Linked DNA regions of Adhaeribacter radiodurans. The protein of the gene in region 2 interacts with the protein of the main gene of each other region in a pairwise test. Links are inferred from orthologs where the notes say so. Each region holds a gene or a part of one and is shown on either strand. Other genes may lie near its edges. The genes, in order: dnaB and dnaA.

Region 1 (16,491 bases), 1.2 Mb from region 2 along the record:
CCATTTCCCAAAAGACTAATAGCTACAATTAAAGCCAAGAAGGATTTAGGCGTTCTATTTTTTTCTATTTTTAAAAAGTAGGACATACAAATATTTACTTTTTTAATAATTTACTAACGTTTTAAGGCTTTAACCTTATACAGCTGGATAAATTTTAAAATTTACATTTTATTGAGTTGATTACAATTTAACCAGCTTTGTCGACTCTGGTTTTCATTCCTTTAACTCCTAACCATCCAAGTTTAATAAGTTTTTTTAAATAAACCCTGGCGCGAGCGTCTTCGCTCGTGTCTAATTATGTGTTAGGCCTATGGCCAGACTAACCGAAAACATTCTTTCCAAGGAAAGAAGTTAAATTCCAACCGGCCATAGGCCGGACGATAAGCATCACGAGCGTGGACGCTCGCGATAGGGAAATTTTATTGTTTGAGCTATGGTTTTTGGTCTATCGTCTATGGACTAAATACTACTTCAACTCCGGACTTTGAAAACCTAAATTTTTCAGGCCTTTTTGCACATCCGGCGAACTCATGAATAATTTCCAGATTAGACCGGTACGGTGGTTTTCAATCATCACAATAATCGGTCCCTGGTCAATGGCTAAGTGCGATTTAGCGTACCAGTTTTCGGTTTCGTTAAAGGCATCCACAAAGCCGTATTTACTCCAGATTTTATCGCCTAAATCGTTGTAAAAATGTTTGAGCGCCTGCATGGAATACTCCGGCGTGTACGGGAAAGCAGAAAGGGAAGCAGTTGGTGTAATTACGCCTAAATCCTCGGTAGGTGAATGGGCGCCGTAGCCTTGGTGGTTGTCGCTGGCGGTTAAACCCCAACTGTTGGGACCGTAGCCTTTAAACTTTTTCGGGTTTTGGAGGCAATACGCCCGGTTAATTAACGTATGATTTAAGTTTTGCTGCCAGTAATCGGCGTATTGGTCTTTTAAACCTTTGGGATTGAGACCCAGAAAAGAATAATGTGAAAAGAATAATGGCCCACCGTAATCAAAGCCGAGCGGCAGCTTTATACCTAGAAACTCCCGATCGTTGCGAAAAAAATTACTACTTGTCCAGCCTTGGTGGTACACTTTCGGGTCGATGGCATATTTTGGGGAAGATGCGGCAAGCACGTAGGTAATCAAACACTCGTTCCAACCCCGGATTTGATGGTTCATGCTCCAGCCCTGGTTGGGGCTCCAATGCCAATACAACACATTTTGCCCGCCTTGCGTGTGCCAGTTCCACTCTACGCCTTCCCACATCCAGAGAATTTTATTGCGGAGTTGGCTTTCGGTAGGGTTGTCATGAGTAAAGTATTGACGGGCACAAATCAGGCCCTGAAATAAAAACGATGTTTCTACTAAATCGCCGCCATCGTCTTTCTGGCTAAACCGGATTACTTTGCCGGTTGCCCCATCCAGCCAATGCGGATACACCCCGTGAAACTGGTCGGCTTTCCAGAGAAAATTTACTATTTTTAAGGTACGTTCGGCGGCTTGCTGGCGGGTAATCCAGCCCCTTTCGGCAGCCACAATAATCGCCATTAAACCAAAGCCGGTGCCGCCGGTGGTTACTACTTCGTCGCCGTAGTCAAAAGACTTGTTGCTGCGTTCGCGGGCCATGCCGCTTACCGGGTGGGCAAAATCCCAGAAATAAGCAAAAGTTTGTTTTTGTACCAACTCCAGTAATTGCTCATCCGAGAGGTTTTTTGGTCGGGAGCTGTCAAAAATATTGGCTGTATTTTTAGATTTATTCTTTTGCGCTAAGAGCAAACCCGGCATTGTTAAAAAGCAGATTAGAATGAATACGTTTTTCATAAGCTGATTTTTTAAAAATTTTAAAATTTAGTGCAGGTAAACGACTAACTTATTCTCGCCAGCCAAGCTGCTTAGTCGTAAGGTATATTTACCGGCCGGCACATTTTCGCCGAAGGTTATTGGGTATAAACCGGGAGCTTTTTGTTCTTCTTGCCAGATATTTTCGGTTACCGAACCATTTTCTTTTTCTAAAGTTAAAGTAAAACCGCCAGCATCTTTTATCGAAACATCTATCGGGTACTTATTCTGGTCGGGATGTTTTAACAAGTCATATAAACCGGATCTGATTTCCGGAATAGCCAGATAAAAGCCGGTTTCGGGATTTGGTTGCTTTATGTTGGCTTTTGTTAAACCATTTTGTACTTCAGGTATTTGATGAAATAAACTCCAAAGTAAACCGCTGCGGTAATTTTCTATCATTACCACTATAGGCCCTTGATCGATGGCCAGATAATCTTTGGCGACCCAACCCCGTGATTTGTTGTAAGCATCGTAGAAGCCGTAACTGCCATAAAGCTGCTTATTTAAAGTAGTATATAAATGCCGCAAAACCTGCATGGAATAATAAGGCGTGTAAGGCATAGAACTAATTGCCGCCGTTGGGGAAACAGTGCCATTATCATCCATCGGCTGATGCGCCTTGTACCCATCCGGATCATCAGAAGCCGTTAGCCCCCATAAACCAGCATGATAGCCGTAATTTTTGGGAGCAGCAAACAAACAATAAGCCCGGTTTATAAGTGTATGTTTTACATTTTGTTCCCAGTAAAAAGTGTACTGATCCTGCATTTGGCGCGGGTCTAATCCTAAAAAGGAATAATGGGCAAAAAACAAAGGCCCACCATAACTAGGGCCTATAGGAAGCAAATATCCTTCTAAGGGCTGCCCATTTACAAAACCAGATGCTTGAAAAGTATTTTGGTAAACTGCCGGCGACATAGCATGCGTGGGAGAACTTAAAGCCAGAATGTAGGTAATCAAACATTCGTTCCAGCCCCGGATGGCCATATTCATTTCCCAATTATAATCCGGACTCCAATGCCAGTATAATTGATTATCGCCCCGAGAAGCGTACCAATCCCATTCAACGGTTTCCCACAATTGGGTAATCTTATTGCGTAGTTCTGTTTCTTTGGCATCTGCGCCAGTAAAGTACGTTCGGGCAGTTAACAAGCCGTTTATTAAAAAAGAAGTTTCTACCAAATCGCCTCCGTTATCATTTGGGCTAAAAGCAATGGCTTTACCGGTATTCCCATCCAGCCAATGACTCCAAGCTCCATGAAACCGGTCCGCATTTTTTAAAAATTCGCACATTTTGGTTAGGCGGTCCACGGCTTCGGCGCGGTTAATCCAACCGCGGTTTACACCAACAACTAGAGCCGAAATACCAAAACCGGTGCCACCGCTGGTAACTAAATCGCCGGAACCGGTACGTTCCCGAGCCATAGCCGATACCGGATGCGCATATTCCCAAAAATATTGCAGGGTAGCTTGTTGTACTTCATCCAGTATTTCTTTATCAGGTGTAACGGGGGCTATCTCTGGGGTAATTACCGGAGGAGTTACATTTTCTTCTTCCTTTGCCTTACAGGAAATTAAAGTAATAATGAACAACAAGTACAAATAAGGCTGTCGGGAGTAAGTCATTCTTTACTGATAAAAAAGAATTAGAATAAAAATCAGGAAGCCAAACAGATTGACTTCCTGATTTTTTAAATTTTAAAAATTTAGAACCCTAGTAACCCGGATTTTGGGTAAGAGTACCGCCACTTAATTCAATTTGATTTTGTGGGATAGCATAAACTTCGTTTTTACCGGGAGTAAAGTTTTTGCCTAGTGCCTGAAATACCTCAGCAGCCCGGCCTTGCCGTACTAAATCAAAGAAACGATCTCCATTTTCCAAAGCCATCTCTACCCGCCGTTCGTGCCAGATGATGTTTCTTAGTTGGGCTTGATCGGTTATTGTTATTGGGTCTAACTTGGCGCGTTCGCGTACCCGGTTTAAAGAGCTAAGAGCTTTGTCCGTTTGGCCTAGTTCGTTCGCGGCTTCAGCGTGCATTAACAATACTTCGGTCAAACGCATAATCCGGATATTCTGGCCTTTGGCATAACCACATTCCTTAGCTACTGATCCGGGCACGTAGGCTTTCTGGTTGTAACGCGGGTTATCGGCTGTTTCACTAATTTTATCACCTTCCGGTGTTACTTCCCCGCGGTACAGGATGGTAGCATCTTTCCGCACATCCCCAGCTTCAAAGGCATTGTCTAAATCAGTAGTAGGAATACTAAAGCCCCAACCAAACTGCGGCCGTGCTCCCTGAACTTCAGCCCATTGACTGTTAGAAGCATCGCAATTGCCGGGTATTACCTCGGCCTGAACTTCAAATATAGACTCGGCATTGTTCTCGCCCGCAAACCGGAAAATCTGATAATAATCTGGGGTTAAAGAATAAGGTAAAGCCATTACCTGCTCGGTAAGGCTTAAAACTTCGGGCCAGGCTTTTTGATACATTTTTACTTTGGCCAGCATGCCTAAAGCGGCTCCTTTGGTAGCCCGGCCCACATTAGCGGCATCGTAACTAACTGGCAGAACGCTGGAGGCATCGGTCAGGTCGCTTATAATTAAGGCGTATACCTCTTCGGCCGTTGCCCGGGCAGGGTTTAATTCTTCTGGAGTTTCCGGAATTTTAGTTACCAGCGGAACCCCGCCAAAAGCCCGGACTAAGTTAAAATAATAATAAGCCCGGAGGAATTTAGCTTCGGCCAGCAAGCGAGCTTTTAGGCTTTCATCCATGGTAATGGCTGGTACTCGGGTGAGCACCTGGTTGCTCAGGTTTATGCCCGCATACTGCCCACTCCAGTAATCATTTAAAGTAAATTGCGTGGAAGTAAACGTAAAATTATCAAAATCATTCATAAAGGAAGCATCCCCCGGCGTACTGCCTTTTTCCGCATCGTCGGAGGCAATAGTGGTTAGCGCCAGGTGAGCAAAGGCCGCAACCGGCCAGGCCCGTAGTTGAGCATAAATGGAATTTACTCCCATTACAGCCTGCTCTTGATTAACAAAAAATTCTGATTCTTCCGGCTTTCCCTGGGGGTCTACATCTAAGAATTCTTCTTTACAGGAATATAATCCTCCCAAAGCCAGAATGCTAAAACCAATCAGAATTCTAGATATTGTTTTATAAAATATATTTTTCATTTGGAAATTAATGCTAGATTAAAAATTAACGTTGACACCGAAGTTATATGTTGCCGAAAGAGGATAAACATTTAAATCTATCCCGGCATTGGTTGGCGGTCCACCTACTTCGGGGGTAAAGCCGTTATACTTAAAGAGGGTTACTGGATTTTGGGCATTCGCATAAAATCGAATAGATTGTATCTTCCATTTTCCGGTAAGAGTAGTAGGCAGCGTGTAACCAACTTGTAAATTCCGGATCCGGATGTAATCTCCATTTTCTATGTACCAACTATTCGGGTCTAAATTAATGCCACTTAAATCAGCCGAAGGATAGGAATTGGAGGTACCCGCTCCATGCCAGCGGTTATCAAAGAAATCTTTGGTATAATTCTCATTACCAAACCGGTTTCCTTTATTGGCATTATAAATTTCTACTCCGGCTACGCCCTGAATATCTAATTGCAAATCGAAATTATAGAAATTAAAACCCGAGTTAATACCGTAAATAAAACGTGGGTTAGGATTACCGATAATGGTTCTATCACGGTTATCAATTACGTTATCATTGTTTAAATCGCGGTATCTGAAATCGCCGGGTTTAGCAGCGGGCTGAGCGGAACCTGTAACTTCCTGTTCGGTCTGATAAACACCATCTACCACAAACCCATAGAAAGAACCAATGGGATCGCCTAACCGGGAAATAGTAGTTAAATTACCGGCAACTCCGCCACTACCACCGTATTGGGGAATGAAAGTATCTATATTAGTAACTTCGTTTCGGTTATAAGCTACGTTAAAGCCTACGTTATAGCGGAAGTTGGAAGTAGCTTCGGTGTTCCAATTAGCGGCAAATTCAACCCCGGTATTTTTAAAACTGGCAAAGTTTCCGTTAATAGAACCTCCTAACCCGGAAGAACTCAAAAAAGGCACCCTGAAAATAGCATCTTCGGTTCTTTTATCGTACCAATCTGCTTCTATTGTTAAGCGGTTATTGAGCGTAACCATTTCAAAACCTAAATCGGTTTCTTTTACAACTTCCCACAGCAGGGTAGGTGGAACGGCCTGATCAAAATTACCGCCGGTGTAAGGTATTCCCCCAAAGAAAGCTATATAACCCGGAGCTAAATTAGCTGTTTGGTTAAAAACATTAGAAGGAATATTACTATTTCCTAATTTACCCCAACTAGCTCTCACTTTCAGGTTATTAATAGCCGTTTGATTTTTCATAAACGGCTCTTCGGTTACCATCCAGCCCAATCCAATGGAAGGAAAAATATCAAACCGGTTGTCTGATGGAAATTTAGAAGAACCATCGTAGCGCAGGCTGGTGGTTACTAAATATTTATCTTTAAAAGCATAATTAATCCGGCCGAAATAAGAAGCGAAAGTATACAAGTCACCATTATTCTGGATTCTGGCAGTTTCCTGATCACCTAATCCAAAATAATAAGAAGCTTCGGAATTATTAGGTACGTCGTTAATAGTACCTATAATTTCTTCCCAGCGATCTCTTTGCGATGAAATTCCTAATAAAACGGTAAACCGGTTTGCTCCAATCTCTTTATTATACGTTAAGGTATTTTCCCAAAGCCAACTGTTGCCTTTGTAATTGCCCTTAGTTAAAAGGCTTCTTTCCGCAAATTGGATAGATGTTAAAGAATCACGCGACCGGTAATTCCGGTAATCGCTTACTAAATAATTGATACCCAAACTGGTCCGAAAAGTAAAATCTTTTAAAAAAGTTAATTCGCCAAAAACATTACCAGTTAACCTTTGAGATCGATTTACCTGGTTAAACCAATCTAAACTGGCTTTCGGGTTAGAAAAATTACCTAAATTAATATTGGCCGGATCACCGTAGCGGCCATTTGCTTCTCTAACCGGTAAAATAGAAGGAGCAACATACGACTGATACAAAACGCCCGATGGGATAGTATCGGTTTTAATGTTAGAGAATATGGCATTATAACCTACCTTAATGTTGTTAGTTACTTTAAAATCGGTCTGCAAGCGGGCGGTTATCCGTTCAAAATCGTTCTTTTTTACAATACCTTGTTGGTTCAGGTAGCTACCACTAAAATTATAAGTAATCCGTTCTGTTCCGCCAGACATACTCAACTGATGGTTATGAATTTGAGCGGTACGTAAAACCTGGTCGTACCAATCCGTTGAGGGGGAATTTAAAGGAAGTCTTCTGGGCTCTTCAATTGCTTCGAATTTCTCGTTTACTAACGTGGCGTATTCCTGAGCATTGGCCATTTCTAACCGGTTAGTAACTTTTTGGATACCCGCAAAACCGTTGTAATTTATTCGGGGGGCTCCTGCTTTTCCTTTCCGGGTAGTAACTAATACAACACCATTCGCGGCCCTTACCCCGTAAATAGAAGCACTGGACGCATCTTTTAAAACCTCCATCGACTCAATATCGGCTGGGTTCAAGAAACTCAGATCCGGCACAAAAGTGCCGTCTACCACATACAAAGGCTCTACCCCACCTTGCGCGGAACCAACCCCCCGTATCCGAACCTGCGGCGAAGCACCCGGAGTACCGGTATTAGTAATCTGCACGCCGGCAACTCTACCCTGAATAGAACTTACCGGGTTCTGGGAAGATTGTTTTACTAATTCGTCGCCTTTAACAGAGGTAATAGAACCGGTTACGTCGCGCTTTTGCTGGGTACCATAACCCACTACCACTACTTCGTTTAACTGTGTAGCATCGGTAGCTAATTGAACATTAATGGAAGTGCGATTATTTACCGGCACTTCTTGTGACTGGTAACCAATGTAGCTAAAAACGAGAGTGGCATTTGCGGGAGCATTTACGGTAAAATTGCCCTCAACATCTGTTTGGGCACCATTTGTAGTGCCTTTAATAAGTACGCTTACCGCAATTAAGGCTTCACCGGTTTTGGCATCGGTAACCCTACCTGTAATGGGCACCGCATCCTGGGCGTACAGCAAACGCACACTAAACAGACACAATAACAGTAAAAAATGTTTTTTCATATTTTTGCTATAAAATGGAAGTGATAAATTATACCATCTATATACGCCCATTTGTAAATTTGATATCTATAAACCTTACTTTTTTTACAGATTCTCTAAATAGCAAACCCGGACAAATTGATTCCGAGGAACTTTTTTTGAATATTTTTAAATCAGTTTAGAAGATGGAACAGCTCTACCTTTATAAAAGCAAAAAGCCTCCTATAGGAGGCTTTTTGCTTTTATAAGATTTTATATTGACTACTTTATAGTTTTAATCGCACTAGCAGGTTAAAGAATTCTTCTACAACTTTCTAATTTACTAACCAGCAACCTACAACTTAAAACGGCGGCTCCTCGGTGTCGAAGCTGGATTTAGGTAAAGAGTCGCCGTTCATTTTGCTAGGTAAACGTACAGCGTTGCCTCCACCAAACGGATCATCGAAATTACTTGGTGGTAACGCTCCGCCGCCAAACGGATCAGCGCCAAAGTCGCCTTCCAGGTCGCCGAACTTGGTAAACTTACCAATAAATTTAAGCGGTACCGTAGCCAGTGAACCATTCCGGTGCTTGGCTATAATTACTTCACCTACGCCTTGGGTTGGGTTCCCTAATTCGTCTTCAGTGATACCATAATATTCAGGGCGGTACAAGAAAATTACCATGTCGGCGTCCTGCTCAATAGACCCGGATTCACGTAAGTCAGATAGTTGGGGTTTTTTGTCGCCACCGCGGGTTTCTACCGCCCGGCTCAACTGCGACAGCGCAATTACCGGCACGCTTAGTTCTTTGGCCAACATTTTTAAAGCCCGCGAAATAGAAGCAATTTCCTGTTCCCGGTTACCGCCGCCCCCTTTGCCTTCGTTACCCGTCATCAGCTGCAAATAGTCGATGATAATCATCTGAATATCGTGCTGGGCTTTTAACCGGCGGCACTTGGTGCGCAATTCCCGGATAGATAAACCCGGCGTATCGTCAATAAAAATAGGGGCTTCCGATAATTTGGAAATTTTATGATTGAGCTGGGCCCATTCGTAATCGGCCAGGTTACCCTTCTTAATTTTTTCACTTTCCAATTCAGCCTCCGCCGAAATCAAACGGTTTACCAACTGCAGCGACGACATCTCCAACGAAAAAATGGCCACGGGTTTATTAAAGTCTACAGCCGCGTTACGCATGGCCGAAACTACAAACGCCGTTTTACCCATTGCCGGACGAGCCGCTAAAATTACTAAATCCGAAGGTTGCCAACCCGATGTAACCCGGTCTAAAGCGGTAAATCCACTGGGCACCCCGGTTAAACCTTCTTTCTGGTTTTTCTTTTCTTCGAGTTCTTTAATGGCTTTGTGCATCAAAGAACGCATATCGTCAAAGTTTTTGCGAATGTTCGCTTCCGATACTTCAAACAAAGACTTTTCGGCGTAATCGAGTAAATCAAATACGTCCGTGGTATCTTCAAAAGCCCGTTTTTCTACTTCGCTCGATATAGAAATCAGGTCCCGTTTAATGGAGTTTTCAGTAATAATACGCGCGTGGAACTCAACGTTGGCCGCGGAATGGATGCGGGTAGTCAGGTTCATGATGTAGTAAGGGCCGCCCACAAATTCCAGTTCCCCATCCTCGCGCAATTGCTGGGTTACCGTTAAAATATCAATCGGTTCGGATTTATCGAAAAGCGCCAGAATGGCTTTAAAAATTTTCTGGTGCGCATCTTTATAAAAACTTTGTGGCTTTAAAATATCAATAACGGTTGTTAGGGCATCTTTTTCGAGCATTAATGCCCCTAATACAGCTTCCTCCAAATCCAAAGATTGAGGTGGTATTTTACCTAATCCAGCAGTAATCGAACTCTTGCCATTCCAACGGGCATTTTTACCATCGCGGGAAAACTTTACTTTACTCTCCTCCATACACAAATCTAACAAAGTTCTGGATTGGCTTATTAACAATTTATAAACCTTTTCGTCCACAGAAGCTTAGGTGCTGGTACTGAACCAGGTAAAAACTTTAGATGTAGGTCTTGAGTAAATGTACCCGCAGAAGCAAATTTTTAAGGCTAACGTGACTAAAAAAAATTTGTACATTTGTTGTCTTACTCACTGGAATACATGCAAACAACTCAATTGCAACGCATTCATCTTATTGCTGTAGGCGGCAGTATCATGCATAATCTAGCCCTGGCCCTGCACCAGAAAGGCCTGCAAGTTAGTGGCTCCGACGACGAAATATTTAATCCGGCGTTCGACCGGTTGAAAACAGCCGGTATTTTGCCCGCTGAAATGGGTTGGTTTCCCGAGAAAATTACGCCGGAACTGGATGCCGTTATTCTGGGTATGCACGCTCGCGCCGATAATCCGGAACTGCAACGTGCCCAGGAATTAGGTATTCCAATTTATTCTTTTCCAGAATTTATTTACCAGCAGTCTTTAAATAAGCAGCGTATTGTAATTGGGGGCAGCCACGGCAAAACTTCTATTACCTCCATTATTCTGCACGTTCTGCAATACCATAATCGGTTGTTTGATTATGCCGTAGGTGCGCAGTTGGAAGGCTTCGATAACATGGTAAAATTAACCGAAGAGGCTCCTATTTTTATAATAGAAGGCGATGAGTATTTAGCTTCTCCTATTCAAAGAGTTCCTAAATTTCATTTGTATCATCATCATATTGGCGTGGTTAGTGGTATTAGCTGGGACCATATTAACGTATTTCCAGATCCTAAGATTTACCGGGAACAGTTCCGCATATTTGCCGAAATGACTCCAAAAGCCGGTACCCTCATCTACAACCAAGACGATGAACAAGTATTGCACGTTTGCGTTCCACGCAACGATTTAGTAAAATACATTGGTTATTCGGCACACGAACATCAGGTGTATAATGGTATTACCTATTTAAAAACTAAGAAAGACGATATACCGATCCAGATTTTCGGGGAACATAACCTACGTAATATTTCGGCAGCGAAAGAAGTTTGTAAACAACTAGGCATTAAACCGCAAGCTTTTTACGAAGCTCTTAAAACATTTAAAGGAGCGGCTCGTCGGCTGGAGTTTTTAGCCGGTAATAATTACACCCGCATATATAAAGATTTTGCCCACGCTCCGTCTAAAGTAAAAGCAACTACTGAAGCCTTAAAAAATCAGTTTCCGGATCGTAACCTGGTAGCTTGTCTGGAACTGCATACCTTTAGCAGTTTAAACAAAGATTTTTTACCGCAGTACAAAGGTGCTTTTGGTAACGCCGATGTGCCCATTGTTTACTTTAACCCGAAAACTCTGGAACACAAACGCATGCCAGCCCTGCAACCCGAAGACATTAAACAAGCTTTTGCCAATGATTCTATACAGGTTTTTAACGATAGCCAGCAACTATTTGATTACCTTCAGTCTTTAAGTTGGAAAAATCAAAATTTATTGTTGATGAGTTCGGGCACGTACGATAATATGGATGTTCAAACGCTGGCTACCAGCATCTGCTAAAAATAAAGCGCACATGAAACTAAACCTGCGTAAACCCATTGTTTTTTTCGATCTGGAAACTACCGGCGTAGATATTTGCCGCGACCGGATAGTAGAAATTTGCATGTTGAAAGTAATGCCATCGGGAGAAGAAATTCTCAAAAGCATGCGCATCAATCCCACTATTCCTATTCCGCTCGAAACCAGTTTAATTCATAATATTTACGACGAAGACATAAAAGATGCGCCCACTTTTGCCAAAGTAGCGCACCAGGTAGATGCTTTTTTAAAAGGCTGCGATTTAGCGGGTTATAATTTAATAAAATTTGATATTCCGGTACTGGCCGAAGAATTTTTGCGGGTGGATATTGATTTTGATATTACCAACCGCTCCATTGTAGATGTTTGCCGGATTTTTCACCAAATGGAGCAGCGCACCCTAACGGCAGCTTATAAATTTTACTGCAACAAACCTCTGGAAAATGCGCACAGCGCCGAAGCCGATACTGTTGCTACCTACGATATTTTAAAAGCGCAATTAGAGAGATACGAAAACGTTTCGGTAACCACTCCCGATTGCAAAGAGGAATTTCCGGTGGCCAACGACATGCAGAAGCTGCACAAATTTACTTTTCAGAACACGGCCGACTTATCTGGTAGAATTTTATTTAATCCTGCTGGTCAGGAAGTATTTAATTTTGGCAAACACAAAAACGTGCCCGTCGAAGAAATTTTTGCCAAAGATCCGCACTATTACGACTGGCTCATGAAAGGCGATTTTCCTTTGCAAACCAAAAAAGTTTTTACCCGCATTAAACTCCGCAGTTTTAAAGGTAGTTTTAAGTTAGGTTGAAAGTTGCAGGTTGGAAGTTGCAGGTTAGGTTGGAAGGTTAAAAATTTAAAAAATCTTGGTGGCGCGAGCGTCTTCGATCGTGGCTACTATGTGGGAGGGCCTCCGGCCGGGCGTACGAAAAAGCTTTCATTAAAATCATATCAGCAACTATTTTCAACCGACCAAAGACCTGACAATAATCATCACGAGCGAAGACGCTCGCGATAGCTGGATAGAATTTAAAATTAAAAACTAAAGGTTTCTCGTCCTATATTTTCTTTAACAATTTAGCAATTCACCAATTCCTTAATCTAACAACCAATAACGAACAACTAGCAACTATTTCGCTTTATCTGATTTAAGGACTAAAGCCAGCGTTAGAGCCGCAATCCAGAATAATTTCTTTTTCATAAAATTCAAATTAAAAAGCCTGATTGTTTATACGCAACCAGGCTTTTATTTTTCATCGAACGATTCAATTATTTTTTATAGTACTTTAAAGCTTCTGGAATGTGTTTTTGAATATCGGCAATCCGGGTTTCGTCGGAAGGGTGAGTAGAAAGAAACTCGGGCGGAGCTTGTCCACCTTTACCAGCGGCCATTCTTTCCCAAAATGGAACTGCCTGCTGAGGGTTGTAACCGGCCATTGCCATAAAAATAAGTCCTAACTCATCTGCTTCCGATTCTTGCTTGCGGCCATAAGCCAGCAAGCCTAATTGCGAACCGGCACCATACGCGGTTAAAAATAAGTTATTCGTTAAACTAGGGTTAGATCCCATGGCAGCTTGTAAAGTAGCACCGCCTAATTGCTGCAGTAAACCCTGGCTCATGCGCTCATCGCCGTGTTTGGCAATAGCGTGGGCAATTTCGTGCCCCATTACTACCGCTAAACCAGTTTCGTCGCGGACAATGGGAATAATACCCGTATATACGGCCACTTTGCCACCCGGCATACACCAGGCGTTTACCTGAGGATCTTCAATCAAATTAAATTCCCAGGCATAACCAGCTAATTGGTCGCTTAGATTGTTCTGCGCCATGTATTGTTCTACGGCCTTTTGAATACGCTGTCCTACCCGCTTTACCATAGCCGTATTTTGGCTATTACTTACCACCTTAGCCGTATCTAGCACCTGCTTGTAAGAAGCGTAACTCATCTGCTGCATTTCGGCCGAAGGAACCAAAGAAAGCTGCCGGCGACCCGTAATAGGCACAGTAGCGCAACCCATTACCATTAAAAAACTACTGTAAACACATATTTTCTTCCACATAAAATTAGCTGGTTTAATGAAAAACTTTAATTCTTTAAAAATCACTTACTCTGTAAAAGTAAAACTCTGCTTTTTAAAGAGCATATTACATGCCAGTTGGCTTTATACGGCTAGGTAAGCCCGAAATGTTCCGGCTTCTTTTCTGCTTAACCTGGTGAGCTTACCTTTATTTTATTAAAGGTTTGAAAATGAATACGAAAGTATAAAATTCTAAAAAACTGTTGTTGAATTTTGTTGGTAAGACTTTTCTAAAAAAATTATTCAGCTATTTTTGAATAAAACTACTTCCCGCATGAAAATACTTTGCATTGGCCGTAATTACGCCGATCATATTGCCGAATTACAAAACGAAGTACCCGACGAACCGGTTATTTTTTTAAAACCTGATACCGCCCTAATTAAAAATAACGATCCTTTTTACTATCCGGATTTTACCCAAGAAATTCATCATGAGTTAGAAATTATTTTGCGCATCAGCAAAGAAGGGAAAAACATTCAACCAAAATTTGCCGCCAATTATTTCGATGCCATTGGTTTAGGGATAGATTTTACTGCCCGCGATTTGCAATCTAAAGCTAAAAGCAAAGGTTTGCCCTGGGACTTAGCCAAAGGTTTTAATGGCTCTGCTCCTGTGTCAGAATTTTTACCTTTAACAGATTATCCTGATTTAAAAAATATCAATTTTATTTTGCGCCTTAATCAGGAAATTAAACAGCAAGGCAATACTAGCCTGATGCTGCATCCGTTCGAAAATATAATCAGTTATATTTCGCGATTTATCCTCTTAAAAAAAGGCGATATTATTTTTACCGGTACTCCTAAAGGTGTTGGTCCCGTAAAAATTGGCGATAGGTTGGAAGGATTTATAGAAGATAAAAAAGTTTTAGATTTTGAGATTAAGTAAGTTTTTCGTTTTAGTAGCTTTTTTCAGCGTATTGTTCCCGGGGGTTAACGCCCAAAATCCCGAAGAAGCCGATAGTTATTTTTTATTTCCAATTCATCCGGGCCGCCAGAATTATTTATCGGGCAGCATGGGCGAAATCCGACCCAATCACTTTCACGGGGGTATTGATATTAAAACCGATGGCGTAACCGGTTTACCAGTTTATGCTGCCGCCGATGGGTATATTTCCAAGATTGAGGTTTCCAGCTACGGGTATGGGTATATGCTGTACCTGGCTCACCCGAACGGCTTAACCACCACTTACGCCCACCTCGAAAGTTTTGCTCCGGCTATTGAACAATACGTACTGGAAATGCAGTATGCCAAGCAATCTTTCGACGTAAAATTAACCCCTGGAAAAGACCAGTTTGTTTTTAAAAGAGGCGATATAATTGCTAAATCCGGCAATACCGGCGGATCAATGGGGCCGCACTTGCATTTTGAAGTACGTGACGCCAAAAATAATTTACTAAATCCTCTAAAATACGGCTTCAAAGAAATTCAGGATAATGTGGCACCCGAAGTAATTGCCATTGCTTTTAAAACCTTGAGTATTGATGCCCGCCTGAATCATTTATTTGGCCGGCTAGAGTTCCCGGCCATAAAAAATGCTCCTAATTCCTACATTTTAAAAGATACTATCCGGGCAAATGGCGTGCTGGGGTTAGAATTTAATGCTTTCGACCGGTATACCGGAGCCTGGAATAAGAACGGGGTGCAGGAAGTAAACGTTTTTGTGGGCGGAAAACCGCATTATACTCATTTACTCGATAATATTCCTTTTGATTACCAGCGCATGGTGTCGTGGCACGTAAATTACGAAAACCTGAAAATGACCGGTAAGAACTTTCAGAAGTGCTATATTGATGATGGCAATACTTTACCACTTTACAATACCGGCGCTCATAAAGGGAAATTTAAAATTAACCCAGGAGCTACTTACCCGGTAACCATGCAGTTTAAAGATTCTTACAACAATACCACCACCCTGCAATTCATTATTCAAGGCACTTTGCCAGCAGCTACCCATACTTTTGCTAATTCAGTAAAAAAACAGCAGATTAATTACGAAGTAGTCGAAGATGTTCTTAAAATAGCGGCAGTAGACACCGGAAGCATTCCCAAAAACATAAATCTTTTTATCCGGAATAAACGGTACGATCTGGTACCGAGCTATACCGTGCAATCCAACTCCGTTTATTTGTACGATTTGCGGGGCGGCCTACCCGACTCCCTTGTTTTTAACGGTAAAACTAAAAAGTTTTTCTTCCGGCAAACCATTCCAGCCGGCACCGATTATTCTTACGCCGACAACCACGTAACTTTACAATTTTATCCTAATACAATTTTTGACACTCTATTCCTCTGGTCTGGTTACGAGGCAGGTGTCTGGTCTATTAATGATATTAACACCCCACTTTTTCAGCCGTTAAAAGTAACTTTTAAACCCGAAGAACCTATTCTGGATAAAACTACAGCGGGAGCCGTGTGGCTGGGCCGGGGCAATAGCCGCGCCTTTATTAACGGAGTCTGGAAAGACGATCAGTTTACTTTTACTACCCGCAACCTGGGCAAGTACAAAATAATGAACGACCTCAAGCCTCCCACTGTAAAATTACTTTCTAAATCTCCTACCCTGGTTCGATTTAAAGTAGGCGACGATTTATCGGGTTTAGCTTCTTACCGCGCCGAATTAAACGGCCAGTTTCTTTTACTTAAGTACGAACACAAAGCTGCTATGCTTTATTCCGAAAGGTTAAACAAAAAAGTACCGTTATCGGGCGAGCTAAAGTTATGGGTAAAAGATGCCGTGGGGCGCGAAACCGTATATACTACCCGCATTTAACACTATGCTCTTTTTAATAAATCAGATATACTACGAGAGTTTATTTACTTTTTAAGTAGCTGTTCAAATTAAACTTACTTCTTTAAAAAAAACAAAACTGATTTAAGACAACGTATAACTTAATACTTAATACCTACTACTTACCATATGGCA
Region 2 (16,584 bases):
AGCGGTAGAAGAAATTTACTAATTCTTATTCGGGGTAGTTAGTTTTAGGATATTACTTTACCCGAAAGTTCAGTTAGAAAATTTGAATCTTGCATCTTTTAAAGTTTCGGAAGTAAACTAACTCCCCAAAGCCATATATAAAATCCGGCTACTTACCAGAATTACTAATATCCCGACTAATATCATCAAGCCTTTCACTGGTAGGTTCTTCGACAGATTAGCAGCAATAGGTGCGGCAATAACGCCACCTAAGATTAAACCAGCAATAATTTGCCAATGATGAATACCGATCATAGTGAAAAAAGTAATTGAACTAGCTAAGGCAATAAAAAATTCTGCCAGATTAACGGAGCCAATTGTAAAACGAGGAGAATGTCCGCCGGCAATTAAAGTAGAAGAAACAATAGGACCCCAACCGCCCCCTCCAACTGAGTCCATAAAACCGCCAAAAACTGCCAAAGGTGCAATTAACTTTTCTTTTAATTTAGACCGATTGGGTCGAAAAGCTTTTATTATAATTAAAGCTCCTAATACCAAAGTATAACTGGCCACTAAGGGTTTTATAATGTAGTTATAGCTTTCTAACTCTGAAAGTATATAGGCGCCTAACCCCGCCCCAATTACCCCTGGAATCAAAAGGGAAGCAAATAATTTACGGTTCACATTTTTTAATTTTAAATGCATTAAACCAGAAGCACCACTGGTAAAAACTTCGGAAGCATGCACGCTGGCACTTGCCGCCGCCGGAGAAATACCCAAGGTAAGAAGAAAAGTAGTGGAAGTTAACCCATAAGCCATACCTAAAGCCCCATCTACCATTTGCGCAATAAAGCCACCCAACATATAAAGAAAAAACTCCGAAGTAGTATTTTGTGCTAACCAATCATAAACCGTAGCAGAATCTTGTACGGGAACCTGGCCCATAAAAATTAAAATAGTGGCTAGTACAATGCCTACCACACCAAAGTGAAATAAAATATTTCTTGGTTTTCCAGTCTTAGCCGGAGTTTCTAAATCAACCGGTACAATAACGGTTGTATTTACTTCAGGTTCGCTTTGGTTTGTATTATTAGATGGTAGCATAGATTTTATTTACTAAATACTATATCAATTCTTTACTGGTGATAGAAGGAGAGAATGAAATTTGTAAATACACAATCCGACCTCATCTTTCATCATTTAACCTTACACCTACCATCCATTTATCTTATTCAATAAAAAAAATCAGGTTAATAGCGTTTAATTGGGGATAAAATAGTATAGTAATTTAATTATCAGAAAGTTATGTAATTTTTTTTTAAATTCTATGGTTAAAACTCCTAAGTTCCTGGGTAAAAATAAATATTCGGTTTAACATCTTTATTGGAAAACAACCACCCATACTCCTCTTAAACTTAGGAGGGGAACTATTACCCAACCTATCAGGTGTTATTTAGTCTTATTGTTTAGGTTTTAAATGCTTCTATTAAACTTTATAAAAATTTATAAAAAGCAATTACAAGTAAGCCCTTCCTTTTTTCTGTTTATGCTTTCTAAATAAATAGCAATAAAGTAGCGGCGAGTCATAAACTGAACCGCTACTTTTATTTACATTAATAGGAAAAATTATAAATTTGGTTGGGGGGTAGTACGCAAATAAGGTTTAATTACTTTGTGGCCCTTCGGAAATTTAGCCGGGATATCCTCGGTTGCAATAGCTGGCACAACAATGCAATCCTGACCATTTTCCCAATTGGCGGGTGTAGCTACGCTGTAGTTGGAAGTAAGCTGTAACGAATCAATTACCCGTAAAATTTCGGCGAAGTTTCTTCCGGTGGAGGCCGGATAAGTTAAGGTTAATTTTATTTTTTTATCCGGACCAATCACAAAAACCGAACGCACTGTAGCCGTATCGCTGGCATTTGGGTGAATCATGTCGTACAAATTGGCAACTTCTTTATTAGGGTCTCCAATTAAAGGAAAATTAACGGTGGTATCTTGCGTTTCATTAATATCCTTAATCCAGCCCGCATGCGAATCGATGGGATCTACACTAATAGCAATAACTTTAGTATTACGTTTATCAAATTCATCTTTAAGTCGAGCTACGGCACCCAATTCGGTAGTGCAAACGGGAGTATAATCACGAGGATGCGAAAATAAAACTGCCCAACCATTACCCATCCATTCGTGGAAGTGAATAACACCTTCGGAGGTTTCTGCTGTAAAATCGGGGGCAATATCCCCCAGTCGTAACGCCATAGTATTTTATTTAATTTAAGTTAAACATGTTTTTAAGAGAAAGTTATTAAATAATCTAAAAGCCTTCTGATTATAACAAGCACTAAAAAACAATTCGGTAGCCTAGGCTTTCTGTGCCTGAAAAATTATTAATTTGTTTTAATTATTTAATGACCAACAATATGCAGCCTGGTTTAGAATCGGATTTATCCCGCCTGCCGCTTCGAAAAATATAATTGTTGTTTTTGTAGCAGCTGCGTTTCGAGGTAATTAATTGGTTTTATATTTTCAAAGACAATACTTAATTCTTGCTCCAGCTCGGGCAATCGGTTTACGGCTACCCGCACCTTTATTAATTGATTGAATGTATCTACCTGCGCGTGGTGGTGCAAAAAATAACTTTTCCGCATAAGCGTATCAGAAAATAAAGTAAAGGCATCTGAATTAGTCGAAAATCGGAACGAAAGACTCTCGCCAAAGGAACTTTGCCAGGTGAATGGTTCCTGACCAGTAGAGCTAACTGCTGTTGTTTTGTTACCGGTTTTAGCGTGCAACCACTTTATAAGTGCTACTGAGTTTCGCACCTGGGCCTGAAAAGATTTAATTAGTTTATGAAGTTCTTGTAACTGGCTTTTATCCAGGACCGTGATTTTAGGTTTAGCTAACGTTAACGGTAGAGCAAGTGCAGATTCAGGAGCAACTAATAGGTTACTTTCGTTTTCAATGGAAGACTTAAAAAAAGAATTGTTTGGGATAGAAGATGTGTTATAATACACAGAAGAAATTGCTTTCATGCGGAAAATTTTTAAAGTAGAACAATGATTCTTAACTAATATCGCCAGTACCGTAATTCTACTTCGGTATGGCCGCTAGCTACAACAACCCCGCATACAACAAAGGAAATTAATTTTTAGAAACTTATCCATTTTGTTCATTTTTCTATACTGGTTATTATAACCAGTGAGCGTTCATTTTGTTATACAAAATTATTTGTTGGTAAATATACTTATTTATTTAATAATCCGTCAACTGTTAAGGCTACATAATATAGACCGCCAATAGTAGGACCTGCCGCATATTGAATATAACGTTGATTAAAGATATTAGCACCACCAACTTTTATGGTTGTATGCATCTTTGGTACCCGGTGGGTAACCTGGGCATCAAAAGTATGATAAGCGGGCACCGATCCGTTCGCTAACGGACTCTCCCATAAAAAAGAGTCTTGCCATTTCCAGACAATGTTAAAACCTGTATTTTTAATTACCTCCCGGTTGCCGATAGATAAATTGGTGATAAACTTAGGTGTATTAAACCCAGTTACAAACACATCTTTTTCTTCGTTGGTTTTAATGTTATTATAGTTTACGTTACCAGCTAAAGTAAATTTCTGATAAAAATTGTACGTAATACCCAACGATGATCCGTAATTATTGTATTTGTTTTTAGCGTTGGTATACACCCGGTAACGAGTTTGTTTGTTACGGTTCGCCGCTAACATATCTATTACCGAAGCATCCGTACTTACCTTATCCGAAGCTGGTACTGCTACCTCCACCTGGCCCAAAAAGCCACTGTATTCATTGGTGTAAGCGTCAATGTCCACTACTAATTTATTTTCCAGTAGTAAGCTTTTGTAGCCTACTTCAAAGGAATTAATCCGTTCAGGTTGGGTGGCCGATAAGTTGGTAACATCCAGTAAGCTTCGATTTTTTAAAGCCGCATCGTTAGAGGTAAGTCCGGCGGTTACGTCTTTGTTAACAGCCGCATTAAAAGTATTTACCGAAGTTAGCGTATACGAGTTATCCAGGTAACCTAAACCTTCGTTTATGTAAGACAACCCGCCTACCCGGCGTACATTACCATTGTTTACGTAAGATAAGGCCTCAAACAAAGAAGGAAACCGGAAACCATTCTGGAACGAAGCCCTAAAGTTATGCTGCTCCGAAAGTGTGTAAACGGCTGCTAACCGGGGGTTTAACTTAGGATCAAATTCCGGATTGTAATCCAGGCGCAACGAACCAAAAAGTTTTAGTTTGTTATCGAATAAAGTTTTCGTTACCTGACCAAAACCACCTATTTTCTTATAATATACATTATTGCCACCGAGCAGAGTTCTCTCCTCAATTGGCCGGGAGAAATCAACGAAGTTATTCCCATCCGGAATAATCTCGTAAATCCGGGCATCTAAGCCCACTAATACGTTTACAAATTTGATTTTATCCCCAAAATCGTATTGCGCATCGGCGTGGTAGAGGCGGCTCATTTGCTTTAACCAGGCACCACCAGTAGCGGGTGCACCCGGAATCACCGCTCCATGATCCCAGTTATTTATGCCCCGAATTGTATTTTTCAAGCTCTCGAAGGCGGGAGTTCCAGGCTCAGTCCGACCCTGGTCAGCGGATTGCCGGGCAATTTGCATAGCTGTTGTTAAATCAACTCCGTTATTTAATTCGTTTTGCAGAGCTGTTTTAAATTTGCCTCCCCAAACCTGGTTCGTGCCGCCCCCGGTAATATCCAGGTTATCTACCATAGGTTTCACGTTATAGGAATCGCCGGTATTTTCGATAGAGGCATAACCCCGAATGAAGTAATTAGTCCCTTTTAATTCTAAACGATGATTCTGGACCCGTACATTGTCTAACTGAATTTTATTACCCCTTTGGAAAACCCCATCCATTTTACCAATGCGGTAACCGTACGAAAGCTCCGCATTATCATTTAACCGGTAATGCAGCGCCGCATCAAACTTTAAGTTATCTACAATAGGACTAACAACATCCTTTTCCCAGTATCCCGTTCTTCTTACCAAAAAGGTCTGGTTTTTACCCTGGTACTGAACACCACTTAAAGTAACCGCATTGTTATTTTCGTCACCGTATTTATTCCAGGCATCGTAAGCAGGGTTATTGGCCCCAGCTAATTCCGGAAAGCCCGGATTAGCAGTATTTAAAGTATTAGGATTTTGATCAGTGGTTGAGTTTGAGCGCCAATCCGTTCCGCGCATGTAGCTTCCGTTAATTTTAAATGCCCATTTGTTATTAAATGCTTTCGCATACCGAATAGCGGTTTCGGTTAAAACACTGGGATCATGATCAATACCATCAACATGATTTACGCCAGTCTTTTGGTAAACGCTTAATCCTTGGTGTAAAAAGGGGCTCTTCGTAATCAGGTTAGCCATACCGTTAATTGCGTTCATGCCGTATAACGCCGAAGCAGCTCCCGGAGTAATCTCAACACTGGCAATATCCAATTCAGTGGGGCCAATGGCATTACCAAGGGGTACACCCAAGGTAGCAGCTTGCATATCTACCCCATCAACGAGTTGCATAAACCGGAAATTATTAGGAATGTTAAAGCCGCGGGTATTGGGCACTTTAAAGGTAAGGCTCGAGGTAGTCATTTGCACCCCTTTCACATTTTCTAAAGCGTCATAAAAACTGGGAGCCGGGGTTTCTCTGATAGCACGGATATCCAACTTTTCAATGGCTACCGGGGATTTTAAAATACTTTCCTCAACCCGGGAAGCTGTAATTACCACTTCTTTCCCTAATACTGTTTGTGTTACCATGGCTACATTCAGTTTAGAACCCACACCGGTAACTTCATATTCTTGCTGCTGAAAACCAATAGATGAAAAAATTAAAGTAAACGGAAACCTTAACCTGGTACGTAAGGAAAAATCTCCGGTAGTGTTGGTTACTGTTCCGGTTACGGTACCTTTCACGTACACACTCACTCCCGGCAAAGGCCCTTTGGCTTCCTGGTCTGTTACCTGACCTGAAATCTCAATAATATTGTTTTCCTGACCATAAACAGTAAAAAATGTTAACAGAAAAGAATAAGTGAGTAATAAAATTTTTTTCATTGAATTAAAAAGGGATTAGTAATTTTAGGTGCTGGCTTTTTGCTTTTAGAAGAAAGATTTTCAAGCTTTTATAAATTATAAATAGAAAGTATCAAGCTTATTTATTAGTTATTAGTAAATAAGATTAACCTGATTATTCATTTATACATCTTTAAAGTTATTTATATATTGTCTACAGAAATAATAGACAAATAAAGAAAGAAGTTTTGAAAGTGGCAAATATTTTTTTAAGCCACTAAGGAATTTATTTTTTCCAGGTCGGTTAAATAGGTAGTATCCAGAATGTTAGCAGTAGCGTCGCGCACTTTTTTCATTACAATCCGGATTTCGCAGGTAATTTCGTCCACGCACTCGTCGCACTTACGGTAATACAAATGGCTAACACAAGGTATTGGTGCTAACGGGCCATCAATCATACGGACTACATTACCTACTGATATTTGGGCAGGATCTTTTACTAAAGCGTACCCCCCGTTTTTACCGCGGGTACTTTGTAACAAGCCTTGGGTTTTTAAATCAACCAGAATGGCTTCCAGGAATTTCCGGGGAATACGTTCCCGTTCCGAAATATCCGAAATTAAAATCAGGCCTTTATCGGCGTTTTTGGTGAGGTATAAAAGGGCTTTAAGGGCGTATTTCGCTTTTTTAGAAAGCATATTTTTTATTTAGCCGGCTATTTTACCCGGTTTTCACTTTAAATTTCTTTTGTAATTCTTGAATAGAAGCTTTAAATTTTTTATCCGTATCAACTAAATCTGAAACTGTTTGCACCGAGTGAATAACAGTACTGTGATCGCGACCGCCAAAATGATAGCCAATTGATTTAAGCGAATGGCTCGTAAACTCTTTCGCAAAATACATGGCTACTTGCCTGGCCGTAACAATTTCCTTTTTCCGGGTTTTTGCTTTTAGCGAATCTAAAGTTACATCAAAGTACTCGGCTACCGTTTTCTGAATAAAATCTAGGTTTACTTCAGTTTCAACGTCTTCAATAATATGCTTTAAAGCGTTTTTGGCCAGTTCCAGATCAATTTCTTTCCGGTTAAGCGATGATTGGGCAATTAAAGAAATAAGTACTCCTTCCAGTTCCCGCACATTGGTATCTACCGAATAAGCCAGGTATTCAATTACATTATTCGGAATATCAATTCCATCAGCCTGCATTTTCTTCTGGATAATAGCCATGCGGGTTTCAAAATCAGGGCTTTGTAAATCGGCGGTTAAACCCCACTTAAAACGCGATAATAATCGTTCTTCTAAACCTTTTAACTTAGGCGGTGCGCAGTCCGAAGTCATCACAATTTGTTTACCGGATTGGTGCAAGTGGTTAAAGATGTGGAAAAACATTTCCTGGGTCTTTTCCTTGCCACTCAAAAACTGCACATCATCAATTATTAGAATATCTACGAGCAGGTAAAAATTAGCAAAATCTTGAACTGTATTTGTTTTTAACGACTCGATAAACTGGTTTACAAATTTTTCGGAAGAAACATACAGCACAAATTTTTCGGGCCAGGTGCTTTTGATATGATTGCCAATGGCGTGAACCAAATGCGTTTTGCCTAAACCTACACCGCCGTATACCATTAAAGGATTAAACGAAGTAGTACCCGGTTTGGTAGCTACGGCATAACCGGCAGAACGCGCCAGACGGTTGCAATCGCCTTCAATGTAATTATCAAAATTGTAAGAACTGTTCAGCTGAGAATTAAAAAAATTACGATCAATGGTTTTAGAATCGAACGGGTTCTTTAAGAAATGCTGTTCCGGCTGATACGAATTAGTAATGGCGGTTGGTATTTTCTTCGTAGGAATATTAACCGTTTGTGGCTTGTTAAAATCATTGCCCCGATCCACAATAATGGAATACTCCAGGCGGCCTTCGCTCCCTAACTCCTGGTAAATTACTTTTTTTAACAAGCCCACATAGTGTTCTTCCAGCCACTCGTAAAAAAACTGGCTCGGCACTTGTATGGTCAGCACATTATCTTTCAGTAACAAAGGTACAATAGGCACAAACCACGTTTTGTAGCTTTGCTCACCTATATTATCCTTTATTACTTGCAGACAGTTCTTCCATACTGTCGTACAGTCTTTGATCATGAAAGTCACTATTCCTTAAGTTATTATCCTACAATTTACCGAGGCCCAACAATTTTTGAGGGCTACAAAAATCTAAAAAAAATACTTAACAAAAAATTATTTATTTACGAACTTATTACAGGCTGCCCCACCGGCAGCACCACAGCCGCAACGTTTATTTTTTGCTTGTTTTTTTTACTAAAATTAAAATCAATCCGTCCTAAATTAATTCCGGCCCAACCTACCTGATTAATAATAGTTTCGTGGCCATTGGAGTGATTTATTTTTTCGGGAGCTTCCATAAAGGTATGCGTATGGCCGCCCAATATTAAATCTATACCGGGTACTTGCTGAGCCAGCTTCCGGTCATCTATTTTCGCGTTTTCGTATTTATAACCCAGGTGCGACAAACAAATTAACAGGTTACATTTTTCGTTTTCGCGGAGTTGTTTCACCATATCGGCAGCTCGTTGTACCGGGTCCAGGTAAACCGTAGCCTCATAGTTTTTCTTATCTACTAAACCGGCCAGTTCAATACCCAAACCAAAAATGCCTACTTTAATGCCTTGCTTTTCAAAAACTTTATAGGGCTGAAAACAATCCTTCAAAATAGTTTTACTGAAATCGTAATTAGCCGATAAAAAAGGAAATCCAGCATTTGGTAATTGCCGTTGCAAACCCGCTAATCCATTGTCGAAATCGTGGTTACCAAAGGTAGCCGCATCATAGCGCATTTGCGTCATTAACTTATACTCCAGCTCGCCGCCAAAAAAGTTAAAAAAAGGGGTGCCCTGAAAAATATCGCCGGAGTCGAGTAATAATACACTGGGTTCCTGCTGCCGGATTTGGCTGATTAAAGTAGCCCGCCGGGCCATACCACCTAAACCACCATTCGTTCGCCCATCGTTCGGAAAGGGATCAATGCGCGAATGCATGTCGTTAGTATGCAGAATGGTTAACCGCACGGTTGAGGCAGCCCAAATATCTTCAGGCAAAGCCATGAAACCAGTTGCCGCCACTCCAACCGCAGTTCTTTTCAAAAAATCACGTCTATTCATTATTCGGACGTTATAAAGTAGTTCCTCGTTATTAGTTGTTCGTTGTTCAACGGTTGAATATGTACTATTTAATATTTTGATTTATCGTTAAGTAAATCCGGTCCAGCAACTTACTTTTTTTGGTAATCTGTTTCGTCAGCTTAGAGGCTGACTTTTGTTCATTCATCACTCGTCTTACTCCACTAAGACTAGCGATAATCAAATAATTTTAAAAATTAATTTTTCAACCTTCCAACTTTAAAACCTATCAACTTTCTAACCTTCTAACTACATCACTTTCACCCGGCCTTCTACGTGAGCTTCTACCGGTTTTCCTTGAGCCGTTAGTTGCTGAATGTGCTGAATAATGGCTTCGCGCAGTAAAATACCCGCTTTCTCCGTTTTAATGGCTTCTTTCAAAAAACTTAAATTATCTCCTCCATTAGCCAGGTAATCCGAAATAGCCAGGGTGTAGATCTTTTGCGTATCTAAAGGTTGACCACCAATTAGAATATTAGTTGCTTGTCCGTTTTGTAAAGTAAAAGAGGCATTTGATACCGATAAAATTTTTGTTTTCGCGCCAAACTGAAAAAGCTTTTCGACGGTAGAACCTGAAAGAGTTAGTACCAAAAGTTCATTTTCAAAAGGCATTAATTCAAATACATCGCCAATGGTAATTTTTCCTTGCGGAATAATATAGCGTAAGCCACCTTTAGTCATGAGTCCCATATCCACGGGTTTTCCCAATAAAGTGGCCGCCTGACTGCGCTGTAAATCTGCCACAAAATTACCCAGCGACGACTCCACAAAATTACTTTTTAATTCCACAGGAGCCGTACCAATTACCTCCTGCATGTGCTGCTCTACTTTCTGGCGATAAGGTACTATCATTGATTCGGTAGCCATGTCTGCCGCTACTGCTGCATTTACCGGCAACTTCGCTTCGGGCCGTAATTGCTGACTTGGCTGCCAGGTTCGTTGACAAGAAAAAAGTAAAAAAGTAAAAATAAGGTCTCGCCAATAAAGCCGCCAGCGGAAACTCTTCATGGATAATGGGTGAAGGTGATTAGTGAATATACATAATAGCTTTTCCTAAAACAAATCAAACAAGCGTAAAACTTATTTGAAAATATCTATATTACCTGGATCATACCTCTTTAAATATTCAAGTTTATTCTGTTATCGGCCTTAAATTACCATTCATTCCATTTAAAATTAATCTACAACTAACCATCAAATAGTTTACAAATTAGCGAGAAGCGTCTGTAAGGTTTTGGCATTTGTAATAGCACTACCCATTATAGTATTGTTAAAAAATACCCAAACTTCTTTATCATCCAGCAGCCAATCATTGATCATATAAGCATAACGTTCCAGTTTTTCGTCGGAATATAAGGATGAATACAAACGCTCGTCGCCGTGCAAACGCAGGTAAACAGTTTCGGTAGTAGTAGTTTCTAAGCTAGGGAAACGCTTGCCGGCACTGGCAATGACAAAGGTAATCTCATAATCACGTAGTAAATCCAGGGATTCTTCCGAAAACCAAGACGCGTGCCGCGCTTCTAATGCAAACTTAACCTCGGGATAGTGCTGCCGAAGTAAACGGTAAAAACTCTCGGCTGTTGGCCGGTCGTAGCGAAAACTGCCGGCAATCTGAATTAAAATAACTCCCAGGCGCTCTCCCATAAGAACGTACCGGCTCATAAATTTAATTAAGGGCTCCTCGGCGTTCTCGAATTTACGTTTATGGGTAATTTCCTGGTTCAGTTTGGCACAAAACTTAAAGTCAGAAGGTGTTTGGTCCAACCATTTCTGAATGGTTTTTTCCATGGTGAAATGATAAAAACTACTGTTTATTTCGGTGCAGTTAAAATGCTGGGAGAAATAAGGTAAGTAGTCAGCGGATGGAAGATCTTCGGGATAAAACAAACCTTTCCAACGATAACTCCAGCCAGAGGTGCCAATATGTAATTTATCCATTATTCGTATATCTTAGTTAAAATACAATAAATACAACAATACGATAATGGTAAAATAAAAAACGCAGCATGTAGCTGCATTTTTTAATTTTTATCTCATTAAATTAAAATCAATTAAAATATATAAATAAAGAGAATACGAGATGCTTATTTCTAGTTAGTCCATGTTTTTAGCATAATCTTTCAGATTAATAGCATGAATTTTATCAGGATAACCCCGAGTTTTATAAACAGTCCAGAAAGAGTAGCCCATAACTGCACCATTATCTGTATCCAGCACGTGGTGAACTACGTTATTAAAATCTATTAAGCTAACGCATTGCGTATTTAAGTAAGCACAATTTGGCGTTCTGTTACGTATAGCGTTTTCAGAATGTAACGTGAATATGGTAATCTCTAACTCTAACTGTAATCATATCACAATCATCAAACATTTTAAATTTAATATAGGTAGCACTTAAGTTATATTAGCTCTATAGTTACTTAAAAATCAGAAGGCATTTTGATGGTATACTATTTAAGTTTACCAGCTCTATCGGCCTTTCATCTGCTTTGCCAGAAGGTATTAGATTATTTAATTCCTCTATATTGCTATAAATTTGAGAGAGTTAAAAAGCATATGTTCTTAAATATTGTTATAACCTTAATTATCTTTTTAATCGGGATTCTTTATAATAAAAAAAGATCGGTTAAACTTTGGCTAGGCATCCTGCTCTTGGTGATTGTTGCTAATATTGGAACCTACTATGCTCGCGTGCATTTAAGAAACCGGACCAGATCGCTTACTGAAAATACCCATAAAATGAGCATAAAGGCTTTTTTAAATACTATTAAAAATAACCCGGCTATAGTACGGGCAATTTACACGGAGCAAGGCTATTTGGCTATTATCGTAGCAAACGATGGAGAAGACAAAACCGAAATGGCAATGTATTATTGTGATTTGGCAAATTCGGAAAATGTTTATCTGGGCGGTGTAGTAATTTTAGATGCGGCGGATACAAAATATGGTAAAAGTTACGCCTACGGTACCGAACTGGGAGAAGCCTCTTGCCATTAACCTGATTGAAGAACCAACGGCATTATTTTAGAAAATTACTACTTATGAAATGGCTATCTTATTTTTGTTTGTTCTGTTTATTTGCTTTGGGTTGTAAAAAAGACGAAGAAAAACCTAAAACTTTTGATGAGTTAGTACAAGGCGTCTGGAACGTAACCTCTGATAAAACCGAGTACTTTGACGCCGCCAATAATAAAGTCTACGAAGAAAGTACTACTAATAATTTTAAATACATTATCCAAAATAAAAATATTATCACCAATAATGGGGGTACCATTGCTCAATATGCCACATACACCCTGAACGAGCAAAACGGTAAAAAGTACATCAACTTAATTGCCTCTGGTTTAAATTCTATTTTTGAAGTAACAAACCTTACTGATACTAAAATGACCTGGCAACAAGAGAACTTTAATGTTGTTTATTTTGAAGGCGGCGCTCAAAAAACAGCTACTAAGTCAATTTTTACAATTGAACTGGAAAAATAAAATATTTACATTTTGCTAAGTAAATAGACACAAATATCAAGATAGTAGATGTTTGGCTTTTCGTATATAAGTATTGGAATAGTAACTCCTTTTTACTCCAATCTCGAAAGCATGTTTAGTAAATTAATTTTTTGAGATGTTATACCAAATAGTAAGAATTAGTTACTTTAACGGACTTTGATGTTATTCTTTGGAGCCTTTTCAAGTCTCCAGGGTGCGGTGCTAACTTATTTGACAAGTAACAAGTTTGCCTCGTGGCCGGCGGCCCTCGTTTGGCTCTTTCGGGCGGTTTAGCGAACATTGGCTCACTGCGTTGCGCCATGCTGCTCTGCAGCACCGGAACGCTAAAAGGCCCTCTATAGCCAAACTGGTGTTAGTTGCTAGTTGCTGTTGCTTTTCTTCACCTCTTGTATAATTAACTTGTATCATTCAGGAGAAGAAAAATGATTTTTATAGCTGCTACTAATGACAAGTATTAACGGAATTAAACTTCCTGTTCTGCTTTCCCTCTCCGCAAATCCTGAAAAAGCCAGTTTAATACAATCAAATAATACTAAAAAAAGTAAAAACAGTAACTAAGAATAAAGACAGCAGTTTGGCTGTGGAGCACCTGCTAGGGTTCTGGTGCTGGAAGCGTTCCGCAGCGGAGCGAGGAAAGGAAGACTAGCGAGTGAGGAAGAGCCAAACGGGGCCCGCCGGCCAGGAGGCAATCTTGAAAGTAGAAAGTTAGATAGCACCGCAGCCTAGAGACTTGGAAAGCCTCCAAAGAAAACCCTTACTAGAAAGCAAAATCTAGGAAAGCTTTTTGATACAATTTGGTATAATTTACAAGAATTCCAATAATCACTACTTATCATTTCTTCAGAATCTTCTTTTAAAAGCTGCTTTTCACTTAAATAAGTTAGAGACATTTAAATAAAGAATTTACTTGATTTACTAAATTAAAATGAACGGTACCTAAAAAGGTAAATTGTTATGTTACCATTTTAAATACCATCCATTTTGGTTGCGGTTTTAGTAAATGCTAGCCGTATAAAGTTGTGAGGCAGATGGTTACGGTTCTGGTTTCTGGAACATTAACTCTGTAAATAAAACGTAACCTATTTTATGGTTTACTTTTACCTGCGCCCACTGATTATTCCATTTGCAAATTAGTTCTACCCGGTCGGTGGTAGCAATAGTTTGAATGACGGGAGTAGTTGTACCTGCCTGCTGGTACATTTTAACGTTTTCACTGCGAACTTTTACTCCAATTAATGGAAAATTGTCGCGGGCCATTACTAAACCGAACTGCAGAAATAACACGAGTGAAAGAATTAGCTTTTTCATAATTTTATAGGTTTTAGATGGATTGACAGTAACTGGCAGCGTGCCAAAGAACTTCGGTAACAGAAGTTACAATGGGTGTGCCATTATGCTAAAAACCTGAAAAGGAACCTTAAGGAGCACTTTTTGAAAAGTGTCGGGTTACTAGCTGTTCGTTATTGAACATTTTATTTTTTGGATTGTCCATTTATAATACACACCAAAAGGCACATAACAATAACATTCAATTATTATCAGCGGAATACTAAACAAAATAAACCCAAGGACATTTATAAGTAATAGCCGTTTCGGTTTTACCCTGCTCTTCTTCCGTAAAGTAACCCATATTTATTTTGTGAAACAGATTATTCTAAATAGTAAATTGGGCAGATAAAAAAAGCGGACAGGTGAATCGGAATAGGCTAATATTAATCCGTTTTGCTAAAAATGGCGTACACATTTTAAATGGCAGTTTATTTAAATTATAGCCTAAATTTGTCTGCTAAATAAAACCGTATTGTATGCCAGATTCATTAAAGCGCCTTTCTTTGTTTCCCGAGTTTAAAAAGATTTCTGGTTCGGAATGGGCAAACAAAGTTCGTAAAGATTTAAAAGGAGAAGATCCGGAAAGTTTAACCTGGCATTCGCCGGAGGGTATAACCATACAACCATGCTACCACTCAGAAGACTTAGCTGATCAGCCATTAACCGAAGCTATTCCTGTTCAGTATCCTTTTGTCCGCGGCCATAAAACAGCGAATAATAATTGGGAAAATATTGCCGTTATTACAGTTAGTCACAATTTTTGTTCAGCCGTAGATAAAGGAGCCAAAGCAGTAGAACAAGGCGCCGATGGTTTGCATTTTATTCTTCAGGATAAAGTAATTCTTGATTTTAATTATTTACTGCAACATATAGATTACAACCGTTTTTCTATCAGTTTTACGGTAAGCCAAAAACCAACTGATTTCCTAAAAACTTTTTATAACGTCCTTCAAGAGCTACACATTTCAACTTCAGTACTACGCGGTTTTATTTATTTTAACCTATCCGAAGCCCATACTTTTTATACCCGGTCTTACTACGATGAGTTAGCTGCTTTGCTGAAGGTATACCAGGACAATACTTCTTATAAATTACTCTCGATAAATGGGGCGGGCTTTGCCTTTAAAGGCGGAACAGTAGTGCAGGAAATAGCTTATACCATTAGTGCTGCCGTTGCCTGTTTAGATGAACTTACCAATCGGGGAATTCCTGCGGAATTAGTTGCCCGTAACATGCATTTTCAATTGGCTGTTGGCACCAACTATTTTTTTGAAATGGCTAAACTACGGGCAATTCGTTTGCTTTGGGCTACCATTATAAAATCCTACGGTCTGGATTTGGAAGCAGCGGCTGCTCTCCGGGTACACAGCCAAACTTCCCGGTGGCATCAAACTACTTTCGACCCGCACATTAATTTATTACGCACCACCACCGAAGCCATGGCAGCTGTACTAGGCGGTTGCGACAGTTTAGCCGTTTGTTCTTTTGATAACACCATCCGTCCTGAAAACGAGTTTTCGGAACGGATTGCTCGTAATATCTCGCTGCTGTTAAAAGAAGAAGCGTATTTACACCAGATTATTGACCCGGCTGCCGGTTCTTATTATCTCGAAACATTAACTAGTCAACTCGCTGAGTCGGCCTGGCAAATATTTCAGGATCTCGAAAAAACAGGTGGCTTTGTGGCTAATTGGCAAAACAATTATATTAAAAACTCTTTAAATGAAGTAGCCCAGCAAAAATTTAAAAAAGTTGCTTCCGGGGAGGATATTCTGGTTGGCACGAATAAATTTATCAACCCCAAAGAAAAATTTGACTACGATCCGGAAAAGCTTATTCAAAGCAATTATTTTGATACTACCCGCGCGGCTTACTCCTTAGAAGTAATGCGGTTTGCGGTAGAACTACATTACCTGAAACGGCGGCAAAAGCCCAAAGTAGTAATAGCTTCTGTGGGCGATGCTATTCAACGGCACCTGAATGCTTCTTTTGCTAAAGAATTCTTTGGCTGCGCTGGGTTTACTACCGAGATCCAGCATTTTAATTCGGTAACAGAAGCGGCTCAAGCCTTACCTTTGGTTTCCGGAGAAGTAATTGTTTTATCGTCTTCTACTAAAGAATATCAATCTTTTGCCCAACAAATTGGCCCGGCCCTTAAAAGCCACAAAAATAAACCAGCTATTATTCTGGCGGCGAATCCTCACCACATGAAGGCCGAATTAAAAGAACAAGGTTTCGACGAATTTCTTTTTCAAGGATGCGATACCACTACAATTGTAGCTCGCATTCAGGAACACTTGCAAAAAGAACAAACTATTGATAGTTAATTAAATTCTTTCCATTACAAAGCCTGACCGTGAAGCCTGATTTTTCGAAAATTTCTTTAGATAAAACTGTTGTTAAAAATTCTACCAGCCAGCCGGAGCCAACTACCTGGAAAACGGCAGAACAAATTCCGTTAAAGCATTTCTATTCGGCGACTGATATTCAGGAACTG

The links.
Region 1: the proteins of dnaA (region 2) and dnaB interact in binary tests that used the Escherichia coli proteins (3 or more experiments, as listed by UniProt). The link is inferred for Adhaeribacter radiodurans from one-to-one orthologs.

Annotation. Positions count from the first base shown.
Region 1 is NZ_CP055153.1:4,394,958-4,411,448, forward strand. The notes cover bases 7,612-10,490. They hold dnaB (replicative DNA helicase), read right to left. Parts: upstream 9,896-10,490; coding sequence 8,327-9,895; downstream 7,612-8,326. Other genes in these bases: HUW48_RS17575 (SusC/RagA family TonB-linked outer membrane protein), read right to left, coding at 7,612-8,006; HUW48_RS17585 (UDP-N-acetylmuramate--L-alanine ligase), read left to right, coding at 10,094-10,490. Also shown: HUW48_RS17555 (DUF7133 domain-containing protein), read right to left, coding at 1-86; HUW48_RS17560 (glucoamylase family protein), read right to left, coding at 467-1,813; HUW48_RS17565 (glucoamylase family protein), read right to left, coding at 1,841-3,460; HUW48_RS17570 (RagB/SusD family nutrient uptake outer membrane protein), read right to left, coding at 3,549-5,015; more of HUW48_RS17575, read right to left, coding at 5,034-7,611; more of HUW48_RS17585, read left to right, coding at 10,491-11,467; HUW48_RS17590 (exonuclease domain-containing protein), read left to right, coding at 11,520-12,299; HUW48_RS17595 (M48 family metallopeptidase), read right to left, coding at 12,758-13,549; HUW48_RS17600 (fumarylacetoacetate hydrolase family protein), read left to right, coding at 13,842-14,453; HUW48_RS17605 (M23 family metallopeptidase), read left to right, coding at 14,440-16,338; bcp (thioredoxin-dependent thiol peroxidase), read left to right, coding at 16,486-16,491. UniProt on the Escherichia coli protein: The main replicative DNA helicase, it participates in initiation and elongation during chromosome replication. Travels ahead of the DNA replisome, separating dsDNA into templates for DNA synthesis.
Region 2 is NZ_CP055153.1:3,176,271-3,192,854, forward strand. What follows is about bases 5,983-8,954. They hold dnaA (chromosomal replication initiator protein DnaA), read right to left. Parts: upstream 8,195-8,954; coding sequence 6,770-8,194; downstream 5,983-6,769. Other genes in these bases: HUW48_RS12870 (TonB-dependent receptor), read right to left, coding at 5,983-6,091; HUW48_RS12875 (RrF2 family transcriptional regulator), read right to left, coding at 6,319-6,747; HUW48_RS12885 (bifunctional metallophosphatase/5'-nucleotidase), read right to left, coding at 8,299-8,954. In the rest of the region: HUW48_RS12855 (sulfite exporter TauE/SafE family protein), read right to left, coding at 118-1,083; HUW48_RS12860 (peroxiredoxin), read right to left, coding at 1,606-2,241; HUW48_RS12865 (hypothetical protein), read right to left, coding at 2,427-3,014; more of HUW48_RS12870, read right to left, coding at 3,227-5,982; more of HUW48_RS12885, read right to left, coding at 8,955-9,231; HUW48_RS12890 (5'-nucleotidase C-terminal domain-containing protein), read right to left, coding at 9,499-10,257; HUW48_RS12895 (DUF72 domain-containing protein), read right to left, coding at 10,453-11,190; HUW48_RS27285 (hypothetical protein), read right to left, coding at 11,347-11,469; HUW48_RS12900 (hypothetical protein), read left to right, coding at 11,992-12,249; HUW48_RS12905 (hypothetical protein), read left to right, coding at 12,294-12,737; HUW48_RS12910 (SH3 domain-containing protein), read right to left, coding at 13,791-14,066; HUW48_RS12915 (methylmalonyl-CoA mutase family protein), read left to right, coding at 14,564-16,414; scpA (methylmalonyl-CoA mutase), read left to right, coding at 16,444-16,584. UniProt on the Escherichia coli protein: Plays an essential in the initiation and regulation of chromosomal replication. Binds in an ATP-dependent fashion to the origin of replication (oriC) to initiate formation of the DNA replication initiation complex once per cell cycle.